2 regions of the Streptomyces sp. NPDC001663 genome follow, and region 1 is predicted to be linked to the other one. Evidence: riboswitches for the same ligand, from Rfam matches in the RefSeq annotation. Region 1 holds a riboswitch; the other holds the start of a gene.
The links. Region 1 has a riboswitch for cyclic di-AMP ahead of ACFY1L_RS02490 (peptidoglycan DD-metalloendopeptidase family protein). Riboswitches for the same ligand answer to the same signal wherever they lie in the genome.

Region 1 (5,148 bases):
CCGACAACGGCCGTACATGGCTCCTCTCCGGGCCGGCCAGTGGCTACGCCGTCCATCTCACCGAGGACGACGAGCTCCTGCACCTGCACTGGGGTCCCCGGATCACGCTCGCGGACGCCGAGGCGCTCGCCGTCCGCCCGCTGCCCGACTACTGGCCCTTCGAGTCCACACTCGACGGACGCGAGGAGTACCCGGTCGAGGGCGGCCCCCGCTTCGTGCGGCCCGCCCTGTCCGTGCGCACCGACGAGCGCCGCGGCACCGAGTGGCGCTTCGAGACGTACGAGGGGGAGGGCGACCATCTGCGGCTCCGCTTCCGCGACGGCGGGCTCGCGATCACGCTGCACTACCGGATGCGGCAGGACGTCGTGGAGCGATGGGTGACCCTCGACAACGACGGGCCCGCTCTGGAGCTGCTGCGGGCCGACCCCGCGACCTGGACCCTGCCCGATCGGGAGGGCTGGCGGCTGTCCCAGCTGCACGGGCGGTGGGCCGCGGAATCCCGGCTGACCGCCTCTCCTCTCACCTACGGTGAGAAGGTCATCGGCAGCCGCCGCGGCCACACCGGGCACCAGCACTTGCCCTGGGTCGCGCTCGACACCGACGCGACCGAGGAGCGCGGCGAGGTCTACGGCTGTGCTCTCGGCTGGTCCGGTTCCTGGCGGATCGCGGTGGCGCAACTCCCGGACGCGCGCGTGCAGATCACCGGCGGCGCCGGCTACGACGACTCCGGGCTGCTGCGCCTGGAGGCGGGGGAGTCGTACACGTCCCCCGTCTTCGCCGGCCTCTGGAGCGACGGCGGCTTCGGCGGTGCGAGCCGCGCCTGGCACGCGTACCAGCGCGCGTACGTCATCCCGGACGCCGACCGGGACCGGCCCGTGCTGTTCAACTCCTGGGAGGCCACGGAGTTCGACATCTCCGAGGAGCAGCAGGGGACCCTTGCGCGCCGGGCCGCGGCGATCGGTGTCGAGCTGTTCGTGGTCGACGACGGCTGGTTCGGCAAGCGCGTCAGCGACCGCGCCGGACTCGGCGACTGGACGCCCAACCCGGACCGGTTCCCGAACGGCCTCAAGCCGCTCGCGGACTATGTGCACGCCCTCGGCATGCAGTTCGGCATCTGGGTCGAACCCGAGATGATCAACCCAGACAGCGACCTCTACCGCGCACACCCCGACTGGGTGCAGTTCCAACCGGGACGAAAGCGGACGGAATTCCGCAATCAGCTCGTACTGAACCTGGCCCGGGAGGACGTCCAGGAGTACCTGTGGGAGCGACTCGACGCGCTCCTGTCCAGCGCCCCGATCGACTACGTGAAGTGGGACTTCAACCGCTGCTTCACCGACGCGGGCTGGCCGGACGAGCCTTACCCGCAGCGGCTCTGGGTCGACCATGTCCATGCCCTGTACGCCCTGTTGGATCGGCTGCGGGCGGCCCACCCCGACGTCGCCTTCGAGTCCTGCTCGGGCGGTGGCGGCCGGATCGACCTCGGGATCATGAGCCGTACGGACCAGGTGTGGACCTCCGACAACACCGACCCGCTCGACCGGCTCGCCATCCAGCACGGCTTCAGCCAGATCCACCCTGCGCGCGTAATGGCCGCCTGGGTCACCGACAGCCCGAACACCCAGCTCAACGGGCGGGTCAGCTCGCTGCGCTTCCGGTTCGTGAGCGCCATGGCGGGCGTACTCGGCGTCGGCGGGGACCTGACTCAGTGGACTGAGGAGGAGCTTGCCGAGGCTCAGGAGTGGGTGACGCTCTACAAGGGGATCCGGCCCCTCGTGCAGCACGGCGACCTCTATCGGCTCCGACCCCCGACGGGTGGACTCAGCGCGGTGCAGTACGTGCGCGGGGACGAGGCGGTTGTCCTTGCCTGGCTCCAGGCTCAGAGCTACGGCGAACCCGTACCGGCGCTGCGGCTGCGCGGCCTCGATCCGGCAGCATCGTACGAATGCCTCGAAACGGGCGAAGTTCACGGGGGTGCCGTATTGCTGCATCACGGACTTCGTACCGGATTGCGCGGTGACCTCGATGCGGCGATCTTCCGGCTGCGTCGCATCTGAGTCGTCTGTCCGAATTGGCGCGTTGATTCTGCTTCATCATCCTTCGTTCCAACTCGCTCTGGAATGAGGTGTGGTGGAGCAGTGTCACGTGAGGAGCGTCATATCCGTGACCGTGCGTGGCCCGTCATGTTCACGTAATTCACATGCTTTACATGGGGGTTTGGGTAAGGAGATGCTCCCGTAATTCACGCTGGGTAACCGCGAATTCCCACAAGGGATCAACAGAATCCCATTCACAGGGAACCGTCACTTGTCCCTTTGCGTCGCGGTCGCTTACGTTCGCCACCAATCCGGACGGACGCCCAATCCTGCCGCCGCCCGGTGCCCGCACAACTCACCCGTGAACGGCAGGAGCGGGGGACCCACAGGTACAACTGCCTGTTCCGGTCTCCGGAACGGCTAGGGGTTAAGTCGCGTCCAAAACGCGGCCGGACATCTCCAGTTCGCACCCGACAGCTCACCTCGTAGGCGCCGGAGAGGAATTCGCCATGCCCGCGAAGGGTAAGCACCGCCGCCCGAAGTCCCAGCGTTTCACTCGCTCCATCGCCGTCGCCGGAACCGGTGGCGCAGCCCTTGCTCTTCCGCTCATGGGCGCCGCCGGGGCCCATGCCGCCACCCCGCAGTCCGCTTCCCAGTCGGTTTCGGAAAAGACCGTCCAGTCCCTTCCGGCCGCCGAGAAGAAGGCGACCGAGAAGAAGACCGCGGGCGTGCGGACCTATTCGGTCCGGGCCGGTGACTATCTCTCGAAGATCGCCGACGAGCAGCACGTCGCCGGCGGCTGGAAGAAGCTCTACTCGGACAACCGCCGGGCCGTCGGCGACGACCCGTCGCTGATCCACCCGGGTCTGAAGCTCACGATCGGCAAGAAGGCCGCGACGAGCACCACCAAGTCCTCGTCCTCCGCCCCGTCGAAGGCCTCTGCGTCGAGGGGCTCTTCGGCGAAGTCCTCTTCCTCCTCGAAGACGACCGCCACGCAGGCCGCCGAAACCACCAGCACCGCGAACGGGTTCACGCTCCCGGTCGCCGGTGCCACCGTCGGCACGGGCTACCACGTGGCCGGCAGCATGTGGTCCAGCGGGTACCACACGGGCGTCGACTTCGTCGTCCCGACCGGCACCTCCCTCAAGGCCGTGGGCGCGGGCACCGTCGTCTCCGCGGGCTGGGGCGGCGCGTACGGCAACCAGGTCGTCATCAAGCTCGCCGACGGCTACTACGCGCAGTACGGCCACCTGTCCCAGCTCTCCGTCTCGGCAGGCCAGACCGTGACCGAGGGCCAGCAGATCGGCCTCTCCGGAGCGACCGGCAACGTGACCGGCCCGCACCTGCACTTCGAGATCAGGACCACGCCGAACTACGGCTCCGACGTGGACCCGGTCGCCTACCTCCGCTCGAAGGGCGTCGGAGTCGGCTGACCCCCCGCCGACCCATCGCCTGACACGCCGCCGAAGGCCGGACCCCGATCCCCGGGTCCGGCCTTCGGTGTCTTCGGCTTTGCGGCGCCATGATCGCTTCATTGCGGTCTTGTGGCGGGTGGTGCAGGGCTGTCGACAGCGAGGGGAAAGTGGGGACACAGTGATCTCCGTAGCGATGCAAGCGCTTTCTAACGCCTTTCGAGGCCTACGGAGGTCCCCGTGCCCGGCGTCGACCGACGCACCGTCATCAAGGGCGCCGCAGCCGCGGCCGCCGCCGCCCAGTTCTCCTGGGCCCGCACCGCCGCCGCGGCGGACGGCTACGACGCCGAACTCCACTGGCTGGAGGGCCAGGCCCCGGACGTCCACGCCGGTGCCACCTGGGGCGTGCCCTGGGCGCGCGGCGCCCACCGGCCGGAGCAGAGGTTCCGGCTCGCGAGCGCGGACGGCGCGGACGTCCCCGTACAGACCTGGATCACCGGCTACTGGCCCGACGGCTCGGTCAAGTGGACCGCGCACGCGATCGCGCCGGACGCTCCGAAGGCGTCGGCGTACCGGCTCACGGCCGGAACTCCCGCCACGCCCGCGCGGAAGGTCACCGTCACCCGCTCCGCCGGACGCGTCGAGGTGTCCACCGGCGTCATCACCGCCGTCTTCGGCGCGAAGGGCTCCGACACGGTCGTCCGCAGTGTCCGACGCGGGACCGTCGAAATCGCGCGGGCCGGTCAACTGGTCGCCGTACGGCAGGAGTCCGTGCGCGAAGGCGCGGACGTCGAGCAGTTCGCCGGTCGTGTCGAGAAGGTCGAGGTGGAGCAGGACGGCCCGGTGCGGGCCGTGGTCCGCGTCGAGGGCCGGCACCGCCGCGGGGGGCGCACCTGGCTGCCGTACACGCTGCGTTTCGTCTTCTTCGCCGGCGCCGAGGCCTTCCGTCTGGTGCACACCTTCGTCTGGGACGGCGAGCAGAAGCCCGGCTCCGACGAGGGCGACTTCCTGCGCGGCCTCGGCATCCGCTTCACGGTGCCGCTCTCCGACCAGCCGTACGACCGGCACATACGGTTCGCCGACTCGGGCGGCGGCCTGTTCGGCGAGGCCGTCCAGGGCATCACCGGTCTGCGCCGCGACCCGGGCCGGGCGGTCCGCGATGCCCAGATCGCCGGCGAGAAGCTGCCGGACACGTCCACCTGGGACACGCGGGTGTCGAGCCGCCTCGCCTACATCCCGAAGTGGGGCGACTTCACGCTCACCCAGCCCACCGCCGACGGCTATGTCGTCCGCAAGCGCACCAAGGCGGGCCACGGCTGGATCCAGGCCGCCGCCGGTCGGCGCGCGGGCGGCTTCGGCTACGTCGGCGGAGCGGGCGGCGGACTCTCCTTCGGGCTGCGGGACTTCTGGCAGCGCCACCCCACCCAGCTCGACGTCCGCGGCGCCGCGAGCGAGGCCGCCGAGGTCACCCTCTGGCTCTACTCGCCCGAGGCCCAGCCCCTCGACCTGCGCTTCTACCACGACGGCCGCGGCCAGGACACGTACGAGAAGCAGGCCGAGGGCCTGGAGATCACGTACGAGGACTACGAACCCGGCTTCGGCACCCCGTACGGCATCGCCCGCACCAGCGAACTCACCTTCTGGGCACTGGAGAAGACACCGAGCGCCGCGGTGCTCGCCGCGCAGGCCGCCGCCACGGC
Region 2 (5,148 bases), on a different contig from region 1:
CAGCTCGACCGTCGGCCCTTGATCATCCTTCGGGAGCACGCCTCGTTCCGGCATCTCAGCCGCACCTGGATCCCGGTCGTCTGCGTCCCGAAGGCCGACGACCTGGCCGAGCTGGACCTGCCCGACGTCCGGGTCGTCCTCTATCCCGGCAACGCCGGCAAGAACGTGCACATGCTGCGCATCGCCGAGGCCAAGCACGTCTTCATCGGGCACGGCGACAGCGACAAGCTCGCCAGCAGCAACCGCGTCAGCAAGGTGTACGACGAGATCTGGGTGGCCGGCCGCGCCGGACGGGACCGTTACCAGCGGGTGCGGCACGCCATCGCCGACGAGGCCATCGTCGAGGTGGGCCGCCCGCAGCTGGCGCCGATCCGGCTGCACGCCGACCACACCCCTGGCCCGCTGCCGGTCGTCCTGTACGCCCCCACCTGGGAGGGCTGGAGCGACGACGACTGCCACACCTCCCTGATCCCGATGGGCGTGAGGCTGGTCGAGCAGCTCCTCGAGCAGAACGTCCGCGTCATCTACAAGCCGCACCCGCTCACCGGCCGCCGCTCCGCCGAGGCGGCCGCCGCGGACCGGGCCGTGCGTGCGATGCTCGCCGCCGCAAACGAGCAGCACGAGGCCACGGGAGCTCAACTCGCCTCGGCCGAGCGGCGGTTGACGGAGATCCGGACCCGGCTCGACGAGCTGTCGGGGCAGCACGGCGGCGACTACGTCCAGCAGACCCGTGACGCACGCGTCCCCGACCGCGACGGCGCGGCCGAGTGGCACGACCTGCGCGCAGAGTGGCACCGGCTCTTCTGGGAGAGCTCGGGCCCGGTCCGCCACCACGTGATCACCGAACAGCTGCCGACGTTGTACGACTGCTTCAACCAGGCGGACGTCCTCATCAGCGACGTCTCCTCGGTGGTCGCCGACTTCGTCGCCAGTCTCAAGCCGTACGTGCTGACCAACGCGCTGGACCTGCCCGACGAGGAGTTCCGGGCCGCATACACCACCGCCGGAGGCGCTTTTCTCCTCGACCGCGAGTGCACCCGGCTGCCGGAGATCCTGCGCTCCGTCCGCGAACCGCGCCACGACCCGATGGCCGCGCGACGCCGCGTTCTCAAGGAGTACGTCCTCGGCCCGGACCGTCCCGCCTCCATGGAGCGGTTCAACGCAGCCGTCAACGCGCTGGCCGAGCGGGCGGCGGCGGAGACGGCAGCCGAACGGGGCACGGCCGGCTCGGCCGAGCTGGTCGGTCTGGTCGACCCGGCGGGGTGAGCGTCCGGGCCGCCTACGACCGGCGCCGCGGCTTTCCGCGCTTGGCGGGCTTGGCCCCCTTGGAGCCGCCTGTGCCCCCGCGGGGGTTCCGGGTGGTCGCCTTCCCCGTGGTCTTCGCGGCCGCGGGCTTACGGCGCGGTTGGCCGGCCTTGTCTGCGGCCTTGTCCTGCGGCTGAGGCGACGCTGCCTGACGGCCGCGGGAGCTGTTGACCGTGCGGCCGCGGACGATTCCGATGAAGTCCTCGACCATGTCGGTCGTGGCCTCCTCGGGCCACGACAGGGCGACGCCGGACTGAGGGGCGTCCACGACCGGCCGGTAGGTGAGGTCCCTGCGGTGGTGGAGGCGGGCCAGCGACTGGGGGACGACCAGCAGGCCGATGCCCGCCGCGACCAGTTCGACGGCGTCCTCGGTGGTGGCGGGGCGTTCGAAGGCGGGCTCGCCGGGCGGCCGGTCCCAGTCGAAGACGTCGTCGAGGGGGTGGAGGACGACCTCCTCGGCGAGGTCCTCGAGGGTCACCTCGTCCGCCGCCGTGATCACGTGGTCCTTGGGGACCACGACCACCGTCGTCTCGGTGTAGAGGGGAATCGCGCTGAAGAACGTACGGTCGACCGGCAGCCGCACCAGCCCCGCGTCGGCCGTACCGTCGCGCAGCACGCCGGAGGCCTCCGCGGCCGGTACGGCGAGGAGGGTCAGCGGGATGTCGGGCAGGCGCTCGTTCCAGATCCGCACCCACTTGGCGGGCGTCGTCCCCGGGACGTACGCAAGCCGGAACACTGGGGATGCTTCCGAGCCTGGCATTCCGCCAGGTTACCGGCCGTGGTCGGCGGGCCCGTACGCGCTCGTTACCCTGGACGGCATGAAGTCGCACCAGACCGCCCAGACGATGAAGCCCGCGACCGCGGCAAAGAAGCTGGGTGTGTACCTCGAGGCCACCCCCGCCGAGTTCCGTGAGGGTGTCGTCTCGCGCGCCCAGCTCGACGCCTTCCAGGCCGATCCGCCTCAGTGGCTGCGCGAGCTGCGGGCCAAGGGTCCGCACCCCCGTCCGGTGGTCGCGGAGAAGCTGGGCATCTCCATCTCCGGTCTCGCACGCGGTGGGATCACCGAGCCGCTGACGACCGAGCAGATCGAGGCTCTGAAGCAGGAGCAGCCCGAGTGGCTGGTGAAGGAGCGCGCCACCCAGGCCGAGGTCCGCAAGGAGGGGGCGCGCATCAAGAAGCGCAACGCCGAGCGCGCGGCGCGCGCCGATCACCCGCGATCCTGACGTCCCGAGTCCGCGGCCGCGACAGTCCGTCGCCGCCCGGACTCCGTGCGTATATGAAGGGGCCGATCTGACGGCGCATCAAGACGAAGGTCACAAAAGCGTATCGGACATTCCGCCCTTCAACCTTCACACGAGCCGCACAAGTTGGCTAGCTTGGCATCAGGCCGCTCGAGTCACTCCGGCGAACCCCGTCGGGAAGCGCGGCCTCCGCCGAGTCCGGTGCGCCTCTGTGGGCAGCCGGAGCCGGGGACCCAACCGAATCATGGGGTGAATCGGCCCAACTGCCCTTCGGGGCAAGGGCCGTAGGGCAATCCTTCCGGAACGACCGCCCGAACCCGACAGCTAACTCGGTAGGCGGAGCACGGAAGGAGTACGGCTCCCATGGCGCCGGAACGATCGTCGCGTCCTGGAGGCACAGGCCTCCCCGGTATGCGCAACTCCGCCCTCGCCACGGCGGCCCTCACCTCGGTGGCGCTGCTGTCGCAGACCGCCGACGCCGCACCGCTCACGGGGGACGAGGGACCCAGCCGCGAGGACGTCCGGCAGCGTGTGAGCAGCCTCTACGACCGGGCCGAGGACGACACCGGCCAACACAACCTGACCCGTGTCCAGCAGGCGGCCAAGCGCGGTCGCGTCACCCCTGCCGGCCGGGCCAGGCGCTCGGATCCCGATCTCGACAACGTCACCAGGCAGTGGTTCGACGGGGCACGGGCATCGCTGGGCCCGACGGTTCCGGCGGTGCTGCCGTCCGACCGCACACCGGCCCGCCCGGCCGAGACCCGGCGTGCGCGTCCGGCGGAGTGGGCGGGCGACGCCCGTGCCGGCCGTGAGCTGGAGGCAGCCCCGCGGCCCGTTCCCGAGCTGCCCGCGGCGGGCGCCCGCCGTCCGGTCGCCGAACTGACCGCCGGTCCCACGGCCGCGCTTCCCGCCGTGCCGGCGCCGCGTCAGGAGGCGGCCGTCGCCGCACTGCCCGCGGCGGCCCCCGAGTCGAAGCAGTCCTCGCTGCGGAAGTCCAAGCAGGAGAACCAGCGCAAGATCGCGGCCGCCAGCGAGCTGCTCTACCGGTACACCGCCCAGCAGACCTCACTCCCGCGTCCGGCCCTGGACAGCTGGCAGACGGCCGCGCAGCAGAGCGCGCCGCTCGCCGCGATCGAGCAGCCGCAGCCCGCCTGGGCGACCACGGCACAGCAGGCCGTGGTGCAGGCACAGCCGCCCCAGGGCGGCTGGCAGGACCCGGTGGCGCAGGAACAGGCCCGCCGTGCGGCCGACGAGGCGTGGCGACTGCAGCAGCCGTCGGTGCTCGACACGGGCGTACCGATGGCTGAGCAGTGGCGCCCGCAGGGGCAGACGGTGCTGGACACCGGCGTGCCCATGACCCAGGAGTGGCGCCCGCAGGAGCAGACGGTCCTCGACACCGGCATACCCATGACCCAGGACTGGCGCTCGCAGCAGCCGTCGGTGCTCGACACGGGCATACCTGCGGCCCAGGAGTGGCGCCCGCAGGACCTGACCGTCCTCGACACCGGTGTCCCGGCGCCGCAGACGCCCATCGGCACGAAGGCCGACCGGGCCGTCGCCTTCGCACAGGCGCAGATCGGCAGGCCCTGCCTGTGGGGTGCGGTCGGGCCGGAGTCGTACGACAACGCCGGTCTCACCCAGGCCGCCTGGAAGGCCGCCGGGGTCGCCCTGCCGCGGTCCACGTCCGAGCAGGCGAGCATCGGCACGGTGATCCCGCTCGCCGAGAGCCGTCCCGGGGACCTGATCTTCTTCCACGACAACTTCAGCCACGTCGGCCTCTACACCGGCAACGGCATGATGATCCACGCGCCCGGCCCGGGTTCGGTCATCCGCGAGGAGTCGATCCACAACGCGGGAGAGGCGGCGATCCGCATCGCCGTACGGCCCGCGTGAGTTTCAGGCACGCCGGTCGAGCCGTGCCACCAGCAGCTCGGTGAACTGCGAGGCCGCCCACGGGAGTCGGCGGCCGAGCATCGTCTGGACCTGGGCCTCCCGCTGCCGGAAGACCGGGTGGTCCACCCGCACGTGCACGACGCCCTCAGTGCCCTCGTCCAGGTCGCCGAGATCGCCGACGAGGGCGACGCCACCGCCGCGGCGCACGAACTCGTACAGCGGGGCGAGCGCATCGCAGACCAGGGCCGGACGGACCGTGATTCCCTCCAACTGGGCGCCGATGTCGAAGAGTTCACGCTGACTGGTGCCGGCCGAGCCGAGCGCGAGCGGGTGGGCGCACAGCTCGGCCAGGGTGATCCGCTCCCGCCCCGCCAGCTCGTGCCCTGCCGGGACGATGGCGGCCACCGGGATGACGACGGCGCACTCCACCCGTACGTCGTGCTGCGGGCCCATCGCATAGGTGGCGGCGACGTCGGCGATGCCCTCGGCCACCCGCCGGGTCGCCTCCTGGCGGTGCACGATGTCGAGGCGGAAGGTGACGTCCGGATGTGCCCGCCGGAAGTCGGCCATCGCGCCCGGTACGACGCGCCGGGCGAACCCCTCCGAGCAGGTGACGGTGACGCTGCGGACGTCCGCCCCGCGCCCGGTGCGCAGTTCGTCGACGAGCGCGGCCGATTCGGCCTCGCTGCGGCGGGCGTGCGCCAGCAGC

Region 2: it holds a riboswitch for cyclic di-AMP, as region 1 does, so the genes downstream of both, ACFY1L_RS37235 (NlpC/P60 family protein) here and ACFY1L_RS02490 (peptidoglycan DD-metalloendopeptidase family protein) in region 1, are expected to answer to the same signal.

What each region holds. Positions count from the first base shown of each region.
Region 1 covers NZ_JBIAUR010000001.1:513,228-518,375, reverse strand. The annotation lists gene ACFY1L_RS02495 (alpha-galactosidase) at 1-2,057, shown strand, start outside; cyclic di-AMP (ydaO/yuaA leader) riboswitch at 2,363-2,541, shown strand; gene ACFY1L_RS02490 (peptidoglycan DD-metalloendopeptidase family protein) at 2,546-3,469, shown strand; gene ACFY1L_RS02485 (Tat pathway signal sequence domain protein) at 3,689-5,148, shown strand, end outside.
Region 2 covers NZ_JBIAUR010000013.1:291,357-296,504, reverse strand. The annotation lists gene ACFY1L_RS37250 (hypothetical protein) at 1-1,266, shown strand, start outside; gene ACFY1L_RS37245 (LysR family substrate-binding domain-containing protein) at 1,280-2,065, opposite strand; gene ACFY1L_RS37240 (DUF5997 family protein) at 2,124-2,528, shown strand; cyclic di-AMP (ydaO/yuaA leader) riboswitch at 2,727-2,901, shown strand; gene ACFY1L_RS37235 (NlpC/P60 family protein) at 2,910-4,439, shown strand; gene ACFY1L_RS37230 (LysR family transcriptional regulator) at 4,443-5,148, opposite strand, start outside.